Regions from separate parts of the Bacillus arachidis genome, predicted to be linked through region 1. Evidence: riboswitches for the same ligand, from Rfam matches in the RefSeq annotation. Region 1 holds a riboswitch; each other region holds the start of a gene.
The links. Region 1 has a riboswitch for S-adenosylmethionine ahead of QRY57_RS24610 (methionine ABC transporter ATP-binding protein). Riboswitches for the same ligand answer to the same signal wherever they lie in the genome.
Positions count from the first base shown of each region.

Region 1 (4,673 bases):
TTTCTGAATTATACGCACCTGTAAGTGGTAAAGTTGTGGCAGTAAACGAAGAATTAAGCGATCAACCAGAACTTGTTAACGAATCTCCGTACGAAGGTGCATGGATGGTTAAAGTTGAACTTTCTGATGCAAGTGAAGTAGAGAAGTTATTATCTGCAGAACAATACGCAGAAATGACAAACCAAGACTAATTTTAATCGAAATAAAAGGGACAGCCTATGTGCTGTCCCTTTTATTTTGCACTGTGAGCGAGCCGCTTCCGCTTTTTTTGATGTCTAGCTTCAGCGGCAAGAACAGTCGGTCGTTTCGCACCTTCCCGCGAGGTAAAGGGCGCCTCTTTGTCAGAAGCTCCAACGTCCTCCCGTTCTGAGCGAGCCGCTTCCGCTTTTTTTTTGATGTCTAGCTTCAGCGGCAAGAACAGTCGGTCGTTTCGCTCCTTCCCGCAAGGCAAAGGGCGCCTCTTCGTCAGAAGCTCCAACGTCCTCCCGTTCTGAGCGAGCCGCTTCCGCTTTTTTTTGATGTCTAGCTTCAGCGGCAAGAACAGTCGGTCGTTTCGCTCCTTCCTGCGAGGCAAAGGGCGCCTCTTTGTCAGAAGCTCCAACGTCTTCCTGTTCTGAGCGAGCCGCTTCCGCTTTTCTTTGCAAAAATAAACAGGAAACAACATGAAAATATCGAATATACTATATACTAAAGTAAGGTTGTTTTTATAGTATATGGTGATCGGGTGATGACATATGGTCTATGTAGAGAAAGTCATTATTGTCGAAGGAAAATCAGATAGAAGAAAGATTGAATCTATTATTCGGGAACCAGTGGAAATTGTTTGTACAAATGGTACAATTGGTTTGTCGAAAATGGATGAACTCATTGATCAGTTTTTTGATAAAGATGTATATGTACTAGTGGATGCTGATGCCGCAGGAGAGAAGCTTAGAAAACAATTTCGGAAAGAATTCCCGCAAGCTGAGCATATTTACATTGATCGTTCGTATCGTGAAGTGGCAACTGCTCCTTCTAATCATTTAGCGAACGTATTATGGGGAGCTGACATTGACGTTTATACAGAATATTTACGGTAAGGAATGATAGAAGTGATTGACTGGACAGGTGTTGAAGTAACAGCTCTAATAGCAGACCAAGAAAAAACAGTATTATATGTATATACACCGATGTGTGGAACATGCCAATTAGCAAAGAAGATGTTAACAGTGGTAGAAGCTACTATATCTGAATTGGAAATAGGAATGTTAGATTTAAACTATGCACCTCATTTAGCGCGAGAGTATGAAGTAGAAAGTGTACCTTGTTTACTCGTATTTGAGCGGGGAACACTTATAAAGAAAATATATGCATTTCATTCGGTTGAATATTTATATAAAGAATTACAGTAGGTGGCAAAGTTTTTGCCGCCTCGACATATTTCTTGGGAAATATGCCTGAAAGATAGAAGTGGTACGTTATTTGTCGAGAGAAAGTAACAGGATTGCTCTTTGAGAAGATGGAATGGTATTAGTAGAAAGTGATATGAAGGATGTGACTAGAATGGGATTATATTCGTTGCTTCAATCATTTGTAACATATGCTAATGCACAATACCATTTAGAACCGCTTCTTCGGCAAGGGGAAAAAACAATCAATTTTCGTTTAGGAGACGAGAGGTGCTCACTTCAAATTTCAAGAGAGTATATACAAGTTTTGAAAGAGGCGCGCGGAACAGAACAATTGATTTGCTTTCAGGAAGAAAACTTACGGAGGTTAGTTGCTGGGAATATTAGGTTACAAACATTGGTGAATAGCGGATGTGTTCAATATAACGGAACGTATCGTACGATGCTATTATTAGAATCAGTATTTCACATATGTAAACCAATGCGAGTAGGTGCTTAATATTCTGAAGTTTTACTTTTTGCGATTTTTTTTGTTGACATAGTGAGTGTATGTTGATACAATTCAAGTCATAAAATATAGACAATTTAATAAATTTCAAATCAGACGAAAATTTAATCTGATTTCTCTTATCAAGAGAGGTGGAGGGACTGTGCCCTATGAAGCCCGGCAACCGTCAACTTTTATGTTGAAATGGTGCCAATTCCTGCAAAGCAAATGCTTTGAGAGATGAGAGGAAGGGATCATGTTGATATATGCATATAAACCTTTCTGCTCATTCTAGGGGCAGAAAGGTTTTTTTGTTGTTTGAATGAGGAGGACATTCGAATAATAAGAGGAGCTAGAGCGAAAGATTACTCACATGAAAAAATAAAAAAATTGTAGAGTGAACCTGAGCGAGCCGCTTACGCTTTTTAAATACAAAAAGGGGTGAACATCATGATTTTATTAGAAAATGTAAAGAAAATATATAAGTCAAAAAGCGGTGATGTCACTGCTGTGGATAATGCCAATTTACAAATAGAGAAAGGCGAAATCTTTGGTGTTATTGGATATAGTGGTGCTGGAAAAAGCTCTTTGATTAGGTTGTTTAATCAATTAGAGAAACCAACTTCCGGACAGATCACGATAGCTAATCGTGTTATTTCAGCAATTACTGGTAATGAACTTCGCAAGGCAAGACAAGAAATCGGAATGATTTTTCAACATTTCAACTTACTTTGGTCACGAACTGTACGTGAAAATATCGCTTTTCCACTTGAAATTGCGGGTGTTGATAAAGCGGAAAGAAGAAAACGTGTGGAAGAGTTAATTCGTCTTGTTGGATTAGAAGGAAGAGGAGACGCATATCCATCTCAATTGAGCGGTGGGCAAAAGCAGCGTGTCGGTATCGCGAGAGCGTTAGCGAATAATCCGAAAGTTCTTCTATGTGATGAAGCAACTTCGGCTCTTGATCCAGAAACGACAGATCAAATTTTAGATTTACTATTAGATATTAATAAGCGCCTCGGTTTGACAATTGTACTAATTACACATGAGATGCACGTAATTCGAAAAATTTGTAATCGCGTTGCGGTAATGGAGAAAGGGAAGATTGTAGAAAGTGGTCCTGTACTTGACGTATTCCGTAATCCAAAACAGGATATTACAAAACGATTTGTACAGCAGTTAACTGATTCAGAAGATACAAATGAAACGATTGAGAATTTAATAGAAAAGTATCCAGATGGAAAAGTAATTCGCTTGCAGTTTATTGGTGAAGCGGTAGAACGTCCAGTACTTCAAAGGCTAATGCAACGCAGTGATATTGAAGTTAGCATTTTGCAAGGGAATATCGCACAAACGAATAACGGCTCTTACGGCAGTTTAGTCGTTCATTTAAACGGTGAGGAAACAGCGATCCAGCAAGCAATTCAAGGAATACATCAAGATCAAGTAGAGCTGGAGGTGATTACACATGGATAAGTTACTCGCAAATGTAGATTGGAATCAAATGCTAGAAGCGACAGGTGAAACATTATATATGACGGCAATCGCAGCATTTGCGACATTTGGTTTCGGTCTTATTTTAGGATTGTTACTTTTCATGACGGCAAAGGATAATTTGTGGGAAAACAAAGCGATTCACACAGGGATTGGAGCATTTGTAAATATTTTTCGTTCTATTCCATTTATCATTTTAATTATTTTATTAATTCCATTTACGAAGATTCTTCTTGGAACAATTCTTGGAGCAAGCGCAGCACTACCAGCTTTAATTATTGGAGCAGCACCGTTTTATGCAAGGATGGTTGAAATCGCACTTCGTGAAATTGATAAAGGCGTGATCGAAGCTTCAAAGGCAATGGGAGCGAAAACAAGCACAATTATTTGGAAGGTATTGATTCCGGAATCGCTACCAGCGCTTGTATCTGGTATTACGGTAACGACAATTGCTCTAGTAGGTTATACAGCAATGGCTGGTGTTGTAGGTGCTGGTGGGCTTGGTACACTGGCATATTTAGAAGGATTCCAGCGTGGAAATAACGATGTGACCATTGTAGCAACAATTTGTGTATTACTCGTTGTTTTCTTGATTCAATTTATTGGTGATTTTGTTACAACTCGAATTGATAAACGATAAAATAAAACGGGGAAGGGTGTTTATATCATGAAAAAATTATTACTTACAGCACTTATTTCAACTTCAATTTTTGGGCTAGCAGCTTGTGGTGGGAAAGATAAAGATGAAAAGACACTTGTTGTGGGAGCTTCTAACGTACCGCATGCTGTTATTTTAGAAAAGGCAAAACCTTTACTTGAGAAAAAAGGAATTGAATTAAAAATTGAAAAATTCCAAGACTACGTGCTTCCGAATAAATCATTAGCAGATAAGGACTTAGATGCAAACTACTTCCAGCACATTCCATACTTAGAAAAAGAAATAAAAGATAAAAAATATGATTTTGAAGTAGCAGGGAAAATTCACTTAGAGCCAATAGGAGTATATTCTCAAAAATATAAAAGCTTAAAAGACCTTCCAGACGGAGCAACAATTATTATGAGTAACTCTGTTGCTGACCATGGACGTGGTTTAGCAATCTTACAAAAAGAAGGTATTTTAAAAATTAAAGATGGTCTAGATCCTGTTAAAGCAACTACGAAAGATATTGCAGAAAATCCGAAAAACTTGAAGTTCAAAACAGATATTGAGCCTGGTTTATTACCACAAGTGTATAACAATAAAGAAGGCGATGCGGTTTTAATTAACTCAAACTATGCGATTGATGCAAAATTAAACCCAGAGA
Region 1 covers NZ_CP127376.1:4,434,807-4,439,479, reverse strand. Annotated here, with positions in the region: gene gcvH (glycine cleavage system protein GcvH) at 1-191, shown strand, start outside; gene QRY57_RS24625 (toprim domain-containing protein) at 735-1,079, shown strand; gene QRY57_RS24620 (thioredoxin family protein) at 1,083-1,391, shown strand; gene QRY57_RS24615 (hypothetical protein) at 1,543-1,887, shown strand; SAM riboswitch class I at 2,013-2,122, shown strand; gene QRY57_RS24610 (methionine ABC transporter ATP-binding protein) at 2,326-3,351, shown strand; gene QRY57_RS24605 (methionine ABC transporter permease) at 3,344-4,009, shown strand; gene metQ (methionine ABC transporter substrate-binding lipoprotein MetQ) at 4,037-4,673, shown strand, end outside.

Region 2 (4,673 bases), 680 kb from region 1:
TTCTCTCATGATATATATTTATATTAAAGATATGAGATAGAAAATATAGAATACGCCCTTTTTGTTTGGTTACCTCTAACCTAGTAATACACGAACAAGTTGAATGATTGTTTCATTTTCTACTTTGTAGTAAATTTCCAATCCTTTTCTCTCACTAGAAACAATTTTAGCGCTTTTTAATTTTGCTAAATGCTGTGAAATTGTGGATTGTGGCATATTTAAGCCTGTGTACATTGTCGAAACATTGCTCGGACCGCGTTCGATTAATCCTTTTACAATACATAAACGAACAGGATGAGCAAGAACTTTCAATAATTCTGCATTATTTTCGTATAGTTCCAATTCCTTTTGAAAGGTTTCTAACATGTTTTTTCCACCTCCATGCGAGCTGTTATACCCATACTATACATACCAAAAATCTAAAGAAAAGAAAATAGTTGTTGCAAAAAAAATGTTCTACAGTAAAGAAATTGTAAGAAAAGAGACCATGGTGTAAATAACTTTGCTAAATTTGTACGTTTTGTAACACGATGTTTTTTGTTGAAAATCACAATATGTTTGAAGATACAGATACATTTATAACACGATTTTATCATGAATTTTTTGTTCTTTCAAATGAATATACAAAATTTTTAAAATAATAAGAAAAAGGATTTTGTATGTTTTTATAGAATGTAATTCTGGATGAAATGAAGGTATAGAATAACATAGTTTAAAAAAACATTTTCATTTCCCTAGAGGTTTACTTAAAACGATAAGTGGTGATGATATATGAATGGTGTATTATCTTAATTTGTAAATCATTGGTATCATAATAATAAATATAAAAGGATAGACCAAGTGGCTGTGATATGATTGATCTATCCTTTTCTTTATTTCAATGTTGAATGAAAACTGTTTGAATAAAAATTTCTTATGCATTCACGGGTTCTTCTACATAAGAAAGAGCGTTGTCAAAATCGGCAATTAAATCATCTATATTTTCAAGGCCAACTGATAAACGGAGCAATGAATTAGAAATACCTCTTTCATCACGTGCTTTTTGTGATAATGCGGCATGTGACATTTTTGCGGGATAGGAGAGGATGGATTCTACAGCTCCTAAACTTACTGCAAATACAGGCAGTTTGACTTGGGATAAGAATTGTCGCAAAGCATCTTCAGATTGCAGCGTGAAAGATAAAACAGCACCGGCAGATTGTGCTTGTGACTGTTGTATGTCATAGCCTAGGTGTGATTCTAATCCAGGATAATACACATTCTGAATTTTTGAGTGCTTTTGTAAGTAATGAGCAATTTTATTGGCATTTGTTGCTGAGTGTTCAAGACGTACGTGTAATGTTTTCAAACCACGAAGAACGAGAGAGCAATCTTGTGGTCCTAATATAGCACCAAATGCATTTTGCAAGAAGCCCAGTTTTTTAGCGAGTTCTTCATCTTTAACAACCGCTAACCCAGCTGTAACATCACTATGCCCAGCAATAAACTTTGTCGCGCTGTGGAGTACAACATCCGCTCCGAGTTCAAGTGGTTTTTGAAATAGTGGTGTTAAAAATGTGTTATCAACAAAAGTAAGAGCCCCAGCAGATTTCGCTAATTCACAAACCGCACGAATGTTAGTTACTTTTAATAAAGGATTGGATGGTGTTTCAATGTAAAATACTTTTGTATTCGGTTTAATATTTTGTTTGACTGCCTCTAAATTTGTCATGTCAACGAATGTATGTGAAACACCGTAACGAGAGAGGACCTCTGTTACAATACGATACGTTCCTCCATATACATCTTCTGAAATGAGAACATGATCGCCTTGTGAGAGAAGTAGAAAAGCAGTAGAAATCGCTGCAATTCCAGATGCGAAGGCAAATCCTTTTGTTCCCCCTTCTAATAAAGCAATGATGTCTTCAAGTGCATCACGAGTTGGATTCCCAGAGCGACTGTAGTCGTATTTTCCAAAGGTATCTACATCAAATTGATGAAATGTTGATGTATTATAAATAGGAACGTTAACAGCTCCTGTTTGAGAATCATGTTTATATTGGTTATGAAGTAAGAGTGTATCTAATGAATAACTCATATTCTCACACCTTCTTTTACATGTTTAATAGCTTGTTTCAAGTCTTGAATTAAATCATCTCCGTTTTCAATGCCGACGGAGAAACGGAGGAGACGATTACATACACCACGTGCTGTACGTACTTCCTCTGGGATATCTGCATGTGTTTGTGTTGCTGGATATGTCATTAAACTTTCAACCCCGCCAAGACTTTCTGCAAATGTAATTAATGATAAAGATTGTAAGAAAGAATTTATCCATTTCTCATCGAGAAGACGAAACGAAATCATGCCGCCTCTTCCTGGATAAAAAACATCGGTTACACCCTCTTCGTCGTTTAAATAAGAAACGATTTTCTTTGCGTTTTCTTCATGTTGTTTCATACGAAGAGCCAACGTTTTCATACCACGAATTAATAACCACGAATCAAATGGGCTTAATACAGCACCAGAGGCGTTATGATAGTGGGCAAGTTCTTCGCAAAGTGCCTGACCTTTTGCAACAACAAGGCCACTTAGTACATCATTATGACCACCTAAATACTTTGTCGCACTGTGAAGTACGATGTCTGCGCCTTTCGTCAATGGTTGTTGTATGTAGGGTGTATAAAAAGTATTATCAACAATCAAAAGGACCCCATGTTGTTTTGCAACGGCTGCGACAGCTGCAATGTCGGTTACTTGCATTAATGGATTGGTTGGTGTTTCTATGAAAATAGCTTTTGTTTGAGAAGAGATAGCTTTTTCTATCTGTTTTATAGATTGTGTATCTACGTATCTACATCGAATATTCCATTTTTCTTCATGTTCCGAAAATAAACGATAGGTTCCTCCATATAAATCTTCTGATATGATAAGTTCATCTCCAGAGCGGAATAAGGAAAGAATAAGAAGAACAGCTGCCATTCCAGAGCTACAGGCATAGCCTTGTTGACCTTCTTCTAAATCAGCAATTGCGCGTTCTAAAAGACCGCGTGTTGGATTTCCTGTTCGTGAATAATCAAAACCTGTTGATTTTCCAATTCCTTCATGGCGATAAGCGGTGGAAAAGTAAACGGGTGGGTTAACTGTTCCTGTTGTAGTTTCGCTTCGATTTCCAATTTGGGCTAGTTTTGTTTCGATTGTTGACATGTGAAATGCCTCCTTTATAAAGTGAAAAATTAATCAGCGGGATAAAAATAAAAAAGCCTTCTAAGAAGAAGGCTTTCATGCGAATATAGTCTTCTTCTTATCTTTCAAATTTGTTTACAATTTGCTGGAATTAGCACCTTATTAACGAACGTGTTAATGGTTGCTGAGGTGTCGTAGGGCCAGTCCCTCTACCTCTCTAGATAAGAATAGTTTGTATGAAATTTTATTATGCTTTTTACTTTACAACAAAAGATAATTGAATTGCAACTTAATTTTAAATATTTTTTATTTTTGAATTAATTATATTGACTTTCAGTTTACCCCATGCTAAGTTTATTAGAAAATTAACAAAGATTGTTAAAAGGTACACGTATTTCCTTTAAAAATAGATTAATAATAAAGAAAAACTCTTATTGAGAGCGGTGGAGGGACTGGCCCTGTGAAACCCGGCAACCTTCAAACGAAATGTTTGAAACGGTGCTAATACCTGCAAAACAATTCGTTTTGCATGATAAGAGGAGGATTCATGATGTCCCCCTCTTCAAGGTGAAGAGGGGTTTTTATATTGATAGAAAAGAGGGAGATAGGTGAAAATTCTAGATTTATTATCGAAAGGAATTGTTATTGGTGATGGTGCAATTGGCACATTATTACATTCTCATGGTTTGCAAAGTAGTTTTGAGGAACTAAACTTATCTGATCCAGATCTTATTATATCTATTCATAAACAATATGTAGCTGCTGGAGCAGATCTTATTCAAACAAATACATATGGTGCAAATGAGGCGAAATTGCGTATGTATGGTTTAGAAAACCGGGTCGCCCAAATTAATAAAGCCGCAGTCAAACTTGCAAAAGCGGCTGTGACAGACAAGAATGCAATTTTAGGGACGATTGGTGGTATGAAGCATATCGGAGCCGTCACAACGACTGATATGGAACGAGAGTTTATGCTACTTGAACAGGCCGGGGCATTATTAGAAGAAAAGGTTGATGGATTATTATTAGAAACCTTTTATGATGAATTTGAATTGTTACATGCCGTAAAAGTACTACGAAAACAAACAGATATTCCAATTATTGCACAGCTGGCGCTTCATGAAGCAGGCACAACACAAAATGGAAATGATGTAAATGAAGTATTAAAACAGCTTTTAGATTACGGTGCGAATGTAGTTGGATTAAATTGTCAGTTAGGCCCGCTTCATATGACGGAAGCTTTTAAAATGATATCGATTCCGAAAAATGGTTATTTATCAGCTTATCCAAATGCGGGCCTTCCAAACTATGTAGAAGGACGGTACGTATATGAAGGAAGCCCTGCTTATTTTGAAGAGATGACACCGAAATTTATTGAACAAGGTATTCGTTTGCTCGGAGGGTGTTGTGGCACAACACCAGCACATATCGAAAGGATGAAGCGTGCGATTGCGAATGTAACGCCTGTTACAGAAAAACAAATTGTTCAAAAACAACAAGTGGTTCAT
Region 2 covers NZ_CP127376.1:3,757,943-3,762,615, reverse strand. Annotated here, with positions in the region: gene QRY57_RS21035 (ArsR/SmtB family transcription factor) at 76-366, opposite strand; gene metC (cystathionine beta-lyase) at 914-2,077, opposite strand; gene QRY57_RS21025 (methionine biosynthesis PLP-dependent protein) at 2,074-3,186, opposite strand; SAM riboswitch class I at 3,281-3,393, opposite strand; SAM riboswitch class I at 3,594-3,704, shown strand; gene QRY57_RS21020 (bifunctional homocysteine S-methyltransferase/methylenetetrahydrofolate reductase) at 3,774-4,673, shown strand, end outside.
Region 2: another riboswitch for S-adenosylmethionine. It lies ahead of QRY57_RS21025 (methionine biosynthesis PLP-dependent protein); the one in region 1 lies ahead of QRY57_RS24610 (methionine ABC transporter ATP-binding protein).

Region 3 (4,673 bases), 1.6 Mb from region 1:
GGTTATATCACAGGCAGAAACAAAAGAAGTGGTTTTACAAGCAAATCATATATCATTTCAATATGAAAAAAATAGCCCTTTTATTTTACAGGATTTAATGCTATCGATTGAACGTGGGAAGTGGACTGCGCTTGTTGGGAAAAATGGTACTGGAAAATCAACACTTTTAACTATATTAGCAGGATTAAACAAAGCTAGAAGAGGAAAAGTACAGTGGAACGGAACGGAGATTCATAAAATTGATTCAAAGGAACGGTTTAAAAGAATCGGATTTGTATCGCAACATCCGTATTATCATTTTACATTTGAGACGGTGTGGGATGAAGTTTTTGAAAGAGCAAATGAATTATATGATGATAAAGGGAAAGAAATTGCAGAAGATATGTTAAAACGATTTTGGCTGCAGTCCATTCGCGATCGTCATCCGCATGATTGTAGCGGGGGAGAACAACAGTTAATCGCATTATGTACAGCCTTGTTATCAAAACCAAGCTTATTATTACTAGACGAACCGACAAAAGGGCTGGATCCAGAGAAAAAGGAAAGATTAGGCGGATTGTTTCAAGAGTTACAAAAGAAAGGAACAACGATTGTGATGGCAACACATGACATTGAATTTGCAGCTAAATATGTTGATCATTGTATGATGCTATTTGACGGGAAAGTAATTATGGATGATACGCCAAAGAAATTCTTTAGTGATAATTTCTTTTATACAACATCTATTAATCGTTTTATTCGCAAGCAGTTACCTTATGCATTAACGTGGGAGGATGTGTATAAAGCGTGTCCAAACGATATTTTGCTCTCATAATGCTTATTTTCATTATTGTCATAAGTACTCTTCTGTTTACTTCTTTTGTAACAGATGAATATTTTATGTGGTGTAGTTTATTCTTATTAGCTGTTATTATGTTACCTTTTTATATACGATTTGAGAGGAAAGCATTTGTTTCACGTGAAATCGTCATTGTCGCTGTTTTAGCAGCCATAGCAGCAGTGAGTCGTGTACCATTTTCCATTATGCCGAGTGTACAACCAACTTCTTTTGTTATTATTGTATCTGCAATTGTTTTTGGAAGTGAGACAGGCTTTATGATTGGGGCAACGGCAGCATTGGTATCTAATATATTTTTAGGGCAAGGACCTTGGACACCTTGGCAAATGTTTTCTTGGGGAATGATAGGCTTTATAGCGGGTCTACTTCGAAACACATTTATAATGAGAACGTTATGGGGGAGAGTCATCTATGGATTCATAGCTGGCTTTGTTTTTGGCTGGATTATGAATTTGTGGGGGATACTCGGTTTTTTAGAAGGATTAACATGGAAAGCCTTTATAGCATATTATGCTGCAAGCTTTTACTTTGATTTAGCGCATGCACTCTCAAATGTAATTTTTCTTGTCTTGTTTAGCTCATCGTGGATTAGAATTATTACGAGATTTAAAAAGAAATATGGAATTTTAGATAAAGATAAAGGGCTATTCTCTCAGGAAAACAAGGCATAAGCATATGTTACAAAGCATAAGAATGTAAAGTAGGGTCGCGACTTACATATTCGTTTGCCTCTTTCATGCTTCTTACCATTGGTAGGAAGCATTTTTTTATACATGTTGATTATTATTTTGAAATGTGTCAAAAAATTGTTTTAATGTAGTCCGATTTTTAGATGAGACTTTTTATATAATAGAAAATGAGACATATTTTCAAAGAGGAGATGCCATATTCATGAAGCTAGTTGTTCCAAAGCAGCACGGTGCCTGGGGGATGCTGCTGATTCCGTTTATACTTAGTGTAATACTTGGTAAAGCTACTTTATATCATATTCCACTTTTTATCGCTTGGTTATTTATCTATTTAGCAACGTATCCATTTTTAATGTACATAAAGCAACCTCGAAAGAAAGAATTTATACATGCGGCACTTATTTACTTTACAATCGCATGTGTTTTCGGGAGCGTATCTTTACTGTATGAATGGAAAATACTTCTGTTTGGTGTTACGATGATTCCGCTCTTTATCGTAAATATATACTTTGCTCGACAAAAAAATGAACGAGCCTTAGTAAATGATATTTGTGCAATACTTGCTTTCTGCATAGGCGGTTTACTTAGTTATTATTTTTCGATGAAAACAGTCGATGAAACGGCTTTTGCAATTGCTGGTATTTCTTTTCTATACTTTATAGGTAGTACATTTTATGTGAAAACAATGATTCGTGAAAAGAATAATCCTACTTATCGCTATGTTTCATGGGGCTATCATATTTTCTTAATCATTGCCTCTTTATTGGTAAATCCATGGCTTTCTCTTATATTTATACCGAGCCTAATTCGCGCAATCGTATTGTATGGTAAAAAGATATCTATCTTAAAAGTTGGAGTTTTAGAAATCGTGAATTCTGTATACTTTTTAATTACGACGGCAATACTGTTACAGTATGCCATTTGAGAAATTGCCCATCTAGTAAAGAGATGGGCAATTTTCATTCTTGTTCTAAAACATGAACCGTATGATCACATTTTTGTAATGCATGTTCCACAGCTTGTAAAGACTGTTCGATTCGCTCCCTATTATCGCTCTTTTCAACTGTTTGTATTGCATGTTCCAAACAATTTTTTGCTTCTTGCAACGAATGAAACGAATCTTGAACATATCCACGAGCATTTTTATCCATTATAAATCCCTCCTTTTGTACATACAATTTTAGTATGAGCGCTAGAAAAGAAAATATAACTTCAATGTGGTTACTTTATATGATTTGACAATGAAAATAGAAGTGGCTATTATAAGATATAAAGTGAATATTTTCTTATCCAGAGAGGTGGAGGGACTGGCCCGATGAAACCCAGCAACCGCGATGCAGGTGCTAATTCCAGCAGAACATGATTTGTTCTGGAAGATAAGACGAAGATATATACGTAACTTCTTCTTATCGGAGAGGTTTTTTTATTGCAAAAAAACCGATTCCAAAAATAACAGCATGAGAAGAAAGGGGTTGCAATTGTACTGTGACACTTGAGAAATACGTAAAGCTGCGTAAAGCAGTATATGAATATATGATGGAGCAAGATAAACCAATATCACTATTAGATATTCAAGAGCATATCATCTCGCATCATGAAGGAAAATTCACGAAAAAAATGCTACATCAATTTTATTTATCAAGGCTATTAGACGAGTTGAAACTGGATGGGAAAATTACTTTAGCTGATGATGAATATTCCTATACGAATAAAGGAGTATATTATAAGGCAAGAAAAGGGAGCTAGGCTCTCTTTTTTTATGTTATAATTTATCTGAATTTTTCGACTATGTAGAGTAAAAGACTGCAAAAGCAGTCTGATACAAGGGAATGGTGTTGAGTGTGTAGTGTCAAAAGTTGAATATGCCCTGAAAGAGGCATTTCATTCGGCTAAAAATAAAAAATAGACACCTTCGCCGAGTAGGTGTCAGTCGTTTTGTCATATAGGCTTGCTACTTGACAAGTAATAGAATATCACGCAAACATTTGGAAGTCAAAAGGGAATTTAAGGAAAGGTGTTGTTGAAAGGTGAACATCCTCATCTTATATGCACATCCGAATCCATCTAGTTTCAATGCATCCATTTTAGAACATGTGCAAAAAGGACTGCAAGGAACGAACCATTCTGCTACATTACTTGATCTTTATAAGGAAGCATTTAACCCAGTTCTAACTTTTAATGAAGATAAGAGAAGGCGTGATTTAGTATATGAAGAAGAAACAGAGAAATACAGAAAATTGGTCAAAGAGGCAGATTCTTTTATTTTTATTTATCCAATATGGTGGTGGGGAATGCCCGCTATTATAAAGGGTTTTATTGATCGTGTTTTTGTTGCTGGGTTTGCATATAGATATGAAGATGTAATGCCGAAAGGATTACTTACAGGAAAAACGGCGTGGGTTATTAATACGTTAGATTCGCCCTTATGGTACGTGGCACTCTTATATCGATCGGCTGATTGGGTGATTATGAAAAAAGGTATTTTGCAATTTTGTGGTATACGCCAAATAAAACGTTCTGCCTTTCAATCTGTAAAAACAAGTAAAGCAGCAAAGCGTGAAAAGTGGCTTTTAGAAATACAAGAAAAGGCAAAAAATTTATGATGAAAAAAATAGAAAATATAATGAGATGCTGTAATCGGAATGATGAATTGTTTCGTACGTATGTAACATGTTTACTTCAATTGAAACATCATAATGAAAATTTTAAAAAGGTGTGCCAAGAATTAAGAGCAGATTATTTAGTAAGGGGAATTTGTGAACGGGAAGTTGATGGAATTATTAAGGAAAGTAAAGAATATAAGATGTATGAACTACCTAAAGTATTGAGATGGGATTTTCTACGGAAAAACCCTTCAATGATTGAAAGTGTTTGTACGACGTTCTTTACATATAGAAGATTAAATCTTTCATGTGGAGAATGGATAAATGTAATAAGGTGTATAGAAAACAATTGATTTATATAAAATTTATTATGTGAAAAAGCTAGTATAAAACTAGCTTTTTTCTAAGTGTTTTGCGATATCTACATACATATTTGAATAAGTTGTATGAACATCATTGCTTGGCTCAGCATTGGATGAAAAATGTACAATGACCATATTCGCTTTTGGATCTATATAGAGGCATTGTCCATAACTTCCTAAC
Region 3 covers NZ_CP127376.1:2,815,373-2,820,045, reverse strand. Annotated here, with positions in the region: gene QRY57_RS16095 (ABC transporter ATP-binding protein) at 1-814, shown strand, start outside; gene QRY57_RS16090 (ECF transporter S component) at 787-1,509, shown strand; gene QRY57_RS16085 (YwiC-like family protein) at 1,730-2,452, shown strand; gene QRY57_RS16080 (hypothetical protein) at 2,487-2,678, opposite strand; SAM riboswitch class I at 2,811-2,910, shown strand; partial or broken gene QRY57_RS16075 (hypothetical protein) at 2,954-3,273, shown strand; gene QRY57_RS16070 (NAD(P)H-dependent oxidoreductase) at 3,555-4,130, shown strand; gene QRY57_RS16065 (group-specific protein) at 4,130-4,483, shown strand; gene QRY57_RS16060 (serine hydrolase domain-containing protein) at 4,523-4,673, opposite strand, start outside.
Region 3: another riboswitch for S-adenosylmethionine. It lies ahead of QRY57_RS16075 (hypothetical protein); the one in region 1 lies ahead of QRY57_RS24610 (methionine ABC transporter ATP-binding protein).

Region 4 (4,673 bases), 810 kb from region 1:
CAGGAATTTCCCTGGTCTTTTCATCTTACCTAACAAACATTGGATTTTATGATATACAGAATTGAAAGATACAAAATTAGGGTATCGTCTGTTAAGTATGATTATATGTCGAACGAGCTAACAACGGAGGGGTTCCTACAGTTAGTCCGTTTAACCCCATATTATTTTACGATTTTCTCTAACTCTTCCAGTGAAAGATTTACTGCTATTGAACCATCTTTTGTTTCTTTCTTAATTGCATCTATTACTTCTTTTGAATGGTACAATTCAATCACTTTTTTGATCGTTGGATCATCTTTATCTTTCGTACGAGCTGCGAAAATATTAATATATGGTTTCGCATTTTCGTTTTTGGATCTTCTAAGAAGATAGGGTCTTTCACTGGGTCTAAACCAGCTTGACCCGCAACACCATTATTAATAACGGAAGCTGCCACATCTTTTAATACACGTGGTGTTTGCTGTGCAATTACTGGTGTAATCTTTAGCTTTTTCGGATTTTCAGCAATACCACTTGGATCTCCAAATAGTCCAAAGTCTTTCTTCAATTTTAATAATCCAGATGCATCAAGAAGTTTCAATGCACGTGCTTGGTTCGTTGGATCATTTGGAATTGCGATTTCTGAACCCTCTGGAATTTCATTTGTCTTTTTATACTTTTCAGAGAATAATCCCATTGGCGCAATTTGTGTTGTACCAACGGCTGTAATATCTAACTTATGCTCCTTTTTAAATTGCTCTAAGAAAGCAATATGTTGAAATGAATTCAATTCTATATCACCGTCAGCTAATGCTTTATTTGGTGTTGTATAATCAGAGAACTCCACAAGTTTAATTTTAATCCCTTCTTTTTCAGCTTTCTTCTGAAGAATAGTCCAAGTGTCTCCATCCGTTCCTGTTACACCGATACGAACTACTTTTTCTTTTCCTTTTGCTCCTGTATCTTCACTTGAGCATCCACTTAAAGCTGTAATTCCTACAATTGTTGATAATGCAAATGCTAATAGTTTCTTCATGCTTCTCTTCCCCTCTTCGTTTTATGATCTACGTAAAAATACTTTTGAAAAGTAGTTTCCTAAGTTTTGAGCCAATTGCACAAGAATAATAAGTAATACAACTGTCACGAACATAACAGATGTATCAAAACGTTGATAACCATATGTCATTGCTAAATCACCAAGACCCCCACCGCCAACAAGACCAGCAACTGCCGAAAATTCAATTAAACCAACTGTCATAAATGTAATCCCTAAAATTAATGGTGCTACTGCTTCTGGGACAAGAATTTCGAAAACAATTCTTAATGGTGATGCTCCCATAGCTTGCGCTGCTTCAATCACGCCTTTTGGAACCGAAACAAGATTTGTTTCTACCATTCTTGCAATTCCAATTGATGCGACCAGTGTCATTGGAAAAATTGCTGCCGCCGTTCCAATTGTTGTTCCAATAACAGTTCTTGTTATTGGGCTTAAAGTTACTAAAAAGATAATAAATGGAATTGGACGAATCGTATTAATAACAATATTAAGAATAGAAAAGACCAGCTTGTTTTCTAAAAAGTTTCCTTTTCTCGTTACATATAAAAGTAAACCTAGAGGTATACCAAGTATTATAGCGAATATAAGGGTTACAATTACCATCAAAAGGGTATCCCCTGCCGCATCTAAAATCCGAGGCCAAAATATACTCCAATCAACTCGCATGGGCTTCAACCTCCTTCAATTGTACTTGCACTCTTAAATGTTGCAGCGCTTTTTGAATTTCTTTCTGTTCTCCTTGTAGTTCTACAAGAAGGTTTCCGAATAGAACATTTTGTAGTTCTATAATATTTCCATAGAGTACATTTACATTCACGTTATAATTTTTAGCAATATACGATAATACAGGTTGCCCCGTCTCTTCACCAGTGAATGTTAAGCGATAAATCCTTCCGCCATTTTGAATTTTTGTCAAAACACTTTTTGGTAAGTGATCATTAATAACAGAGCGCACAAAATTTTGCGTTGTCTTCGTTTTAGGTTTCGTAAAGACATCGAATAATGTTCCCTCTTCAATTACTTTGCCTTTTTCCATAACGGCTACACGGTGACAAATTTCTTTCACAACGTGCATTTCATGTGTAATAAGAAGGATTGTTAAATTATATTCTCGATTCACTTTCTTTAATAAATTTAGAATTTCTGTCGTTGTTTCTGGATCTAACGCTGATGTGGCCTCATCACAAATGAGAATATCTGGCGATGTTGCAAGCGCTCTTGCAATTCCAACGCGTTGTTTTTGACCACCTGATAGCTGTTCTGGATAATAGTTCGCTTTATCTTCTAAACCTACAAACTTTAGCAATTCATTTACTCTTTCTTTTATTTCATTTTTCGGTACTTTCGCCAATTTTAATGGATAAGCAATATTCCCAAAAACAGTTCTTGAATTAAATAAATTAAAACTTTGAAAAATCATCCCAATTCTTTGTCTTAGTTTTCGTAATTCTTTCGTTGTTAATGATGTAATATCTTTATCATCTATTAAAACGGTTCCCTCGGTTGGTCTTTCTAGCATGTTTACTAGACGTAACAATGTACTTTTTCCAGCTCCACTAAAACCGATAATACCAAAAATTTCCCCTTTCCAATCGACAGTGTTACATCTTCTACCGCATGAACAGGTTTCCCACCAGATTCATATACTTTGCTTACATTGTTAAAAGAAATCATCGTCTTCCCTCCTATATGCTGAAACAACTTGAAGTAGAGCCTTGAGGTAAAATAAAAAGTGCTCTCCTCCTTATCCATAATAAAAATAAGAAGAAGAGCACTTATATACTCATTCACATCTTCTCATCTTCCAAGCTTCTAAGAGCTTGCTGGAATTAGCACGGTATTAAATAATCCGTTGCTGAGGTATCACAGGGCCAGTCCCTCCACCTCTCTGGATAAGAGTGTATCAATTTAATTGTCGTTTAATTAAGTCCCATTATAAAACTCTGAAAAGTAAGAGTCAACAAAAATATCAGAAAATAACAACTTTATTTTTCATCAGGATTATGGAAAGGAAAATATCCGCTGCTAATTGAATAACATTACATGAATAAGAAATAAAACGGAGGACGATAACTGATATGAAAACAGCCCTTTTACTCGTCGATATTCAAAATGATTATTTTCCAAATGGTAAGATGGAACTACGTGGTGCCGCTGAAGCTAGCGAGTATGCAAGTCAACTACTTCAGCATTTTCGAGAAGTGAACCAACCTATTTTTCATATCCAACATGTATCTATTAAAGAAACTGCTACCTTTTTCTTCCGAATACGGAAGGTGTTCACATTCATGAAAATGTTCGCCCCTTAAAGAATGAAACTGTTATTCTCAAACACTATCCAAACAGTTTTCGGGAAACTGGCCTGCTAGAGCAATTGCAGAACTTAGAAATTGAACATGTTATTATATGTGGGATGATGACTCATATGTGTATTGATGCCACAGTAAGAGCTGCTTTTGATTTCGGTTTTCGTTGCACTGTTGTACATGATGCATGTGCAACAAAAGATCTCCTCTTTAAAAATGCTACGATTCCCGCTGTCTATATCCATAATACAATTTTAGCAAGTTTAAATGACCTATATGCAAATGTTATGAGTACCGAAGAGCTTTTAAGTTTTAGGAACTCCATCTGAAACAAAAGATTATGTCTGTAAAGTGAAACTTTAATCAGTGGTGGGGTTCTTGATCCCCCGCCTATCTCTGAATCCTAAGGTGGGGGCTTACTTCCCGTTAAGGCGGGATAAAGACATGATCTTTTATACTATTATTCACAGGTTATCATAACTTGAAGTCTCTCAAACTCGCTTTCCTCTTCACTTTATTTTTCCCTGTACCTCTTACTCTAATCAACTGATTCTTTAATTTCTCTTCATATAGCAGACCAGCAACATTTACATCCGCTTGATCCGAACTTCTATTGAACTCAACTTTTAAAGATCTAGGAAGTGTATCAAATTACAGCTTAACATCACCACTTTATGTATTACACTCTACCTCCCCTTGCGAACTACGACCTTACTATTTGTTATAAGTTACACCTGCTAAAATAAAAAACACTACTTTCAGTGAGCAAAACTGAAAGCAGTGTTCTCTTGTCTAACCATAGATTTTCTTTCAAATTGAATTATACAGGAAATTCAAAAAAATAATACAGAAAAATATGACGAATGAATTAATTTTTTAGCGCTTTTGTTCCTTTTCACTCTTTTACACTTTATTTAAGCAAGATAGTTGTTTTCTAATCGGAATCTTTCTTACATGAAAAAGGCTCTCCCCATTATAGGAAGGCCTTTTCATCTATTTCTTATAAAGTTTCAGAAGTAGTTTTTGCTTGCATGTGAAGTGCTAAGTAATCAGGTCCGCCTGCTTTAGAATCTGTACCAGACATGTTAAAGCCACCGAATGGTTGGTAACCTACGATTGCACCAGTACATCCACGGTTGAAGTATAAGTTACCAACGTGGAAGTCTTCACGTGCTTTTTCGATATGTTCACGGTTGTTAGAGACAACTGCTCCTGTTAAACCGTATTCTGTATTGTTTGCAATTGCAAGTGCATGATCAAAGTCTTTTGCTTTACAGAATGCTACTACTGGTCCGAAGATTTCTTCTTTCATTAAGCGAGCATCTTCTGCA
Region 4 covers NZ_CP127376.1:332,823-337,495, reverse strand. Annotated here, with positions in the region: partial or broken gene QRY57_RS03470 (MetQ/NlpA family ABC transporter substrate-binding protein) at 162-1,015, opposite strand; gene QRY57_RS03465 (methionine ABC transporter permease) at 1,037-1,702, opposite strand; partial or broken gene QRY57_RS03460 (methionine ABC transporter ATP-binding protein) at 1,692-2,710, opposite strand; SAM riboswitch class I at 2,831-2,935, opposite strand; partial or broken gene QRY57_RS03455 (cysteine hydrolase family protein) at 3,115-3,671, shown strand; partial or broken gene pruA (L-glutamate gamma-semialdehyde dehydrogenase) at 4,343-4,673, opposite strand, start outside.
Region 4: another riboswitch for S-adenosylmethionine. It lies ahead of QRY57_RS03460 (methionine ABC transporter ATP-binding protein); the one in region 1 lies ahead of QRY57_RS24610 (methionine ABC transporter ATP-binding protein).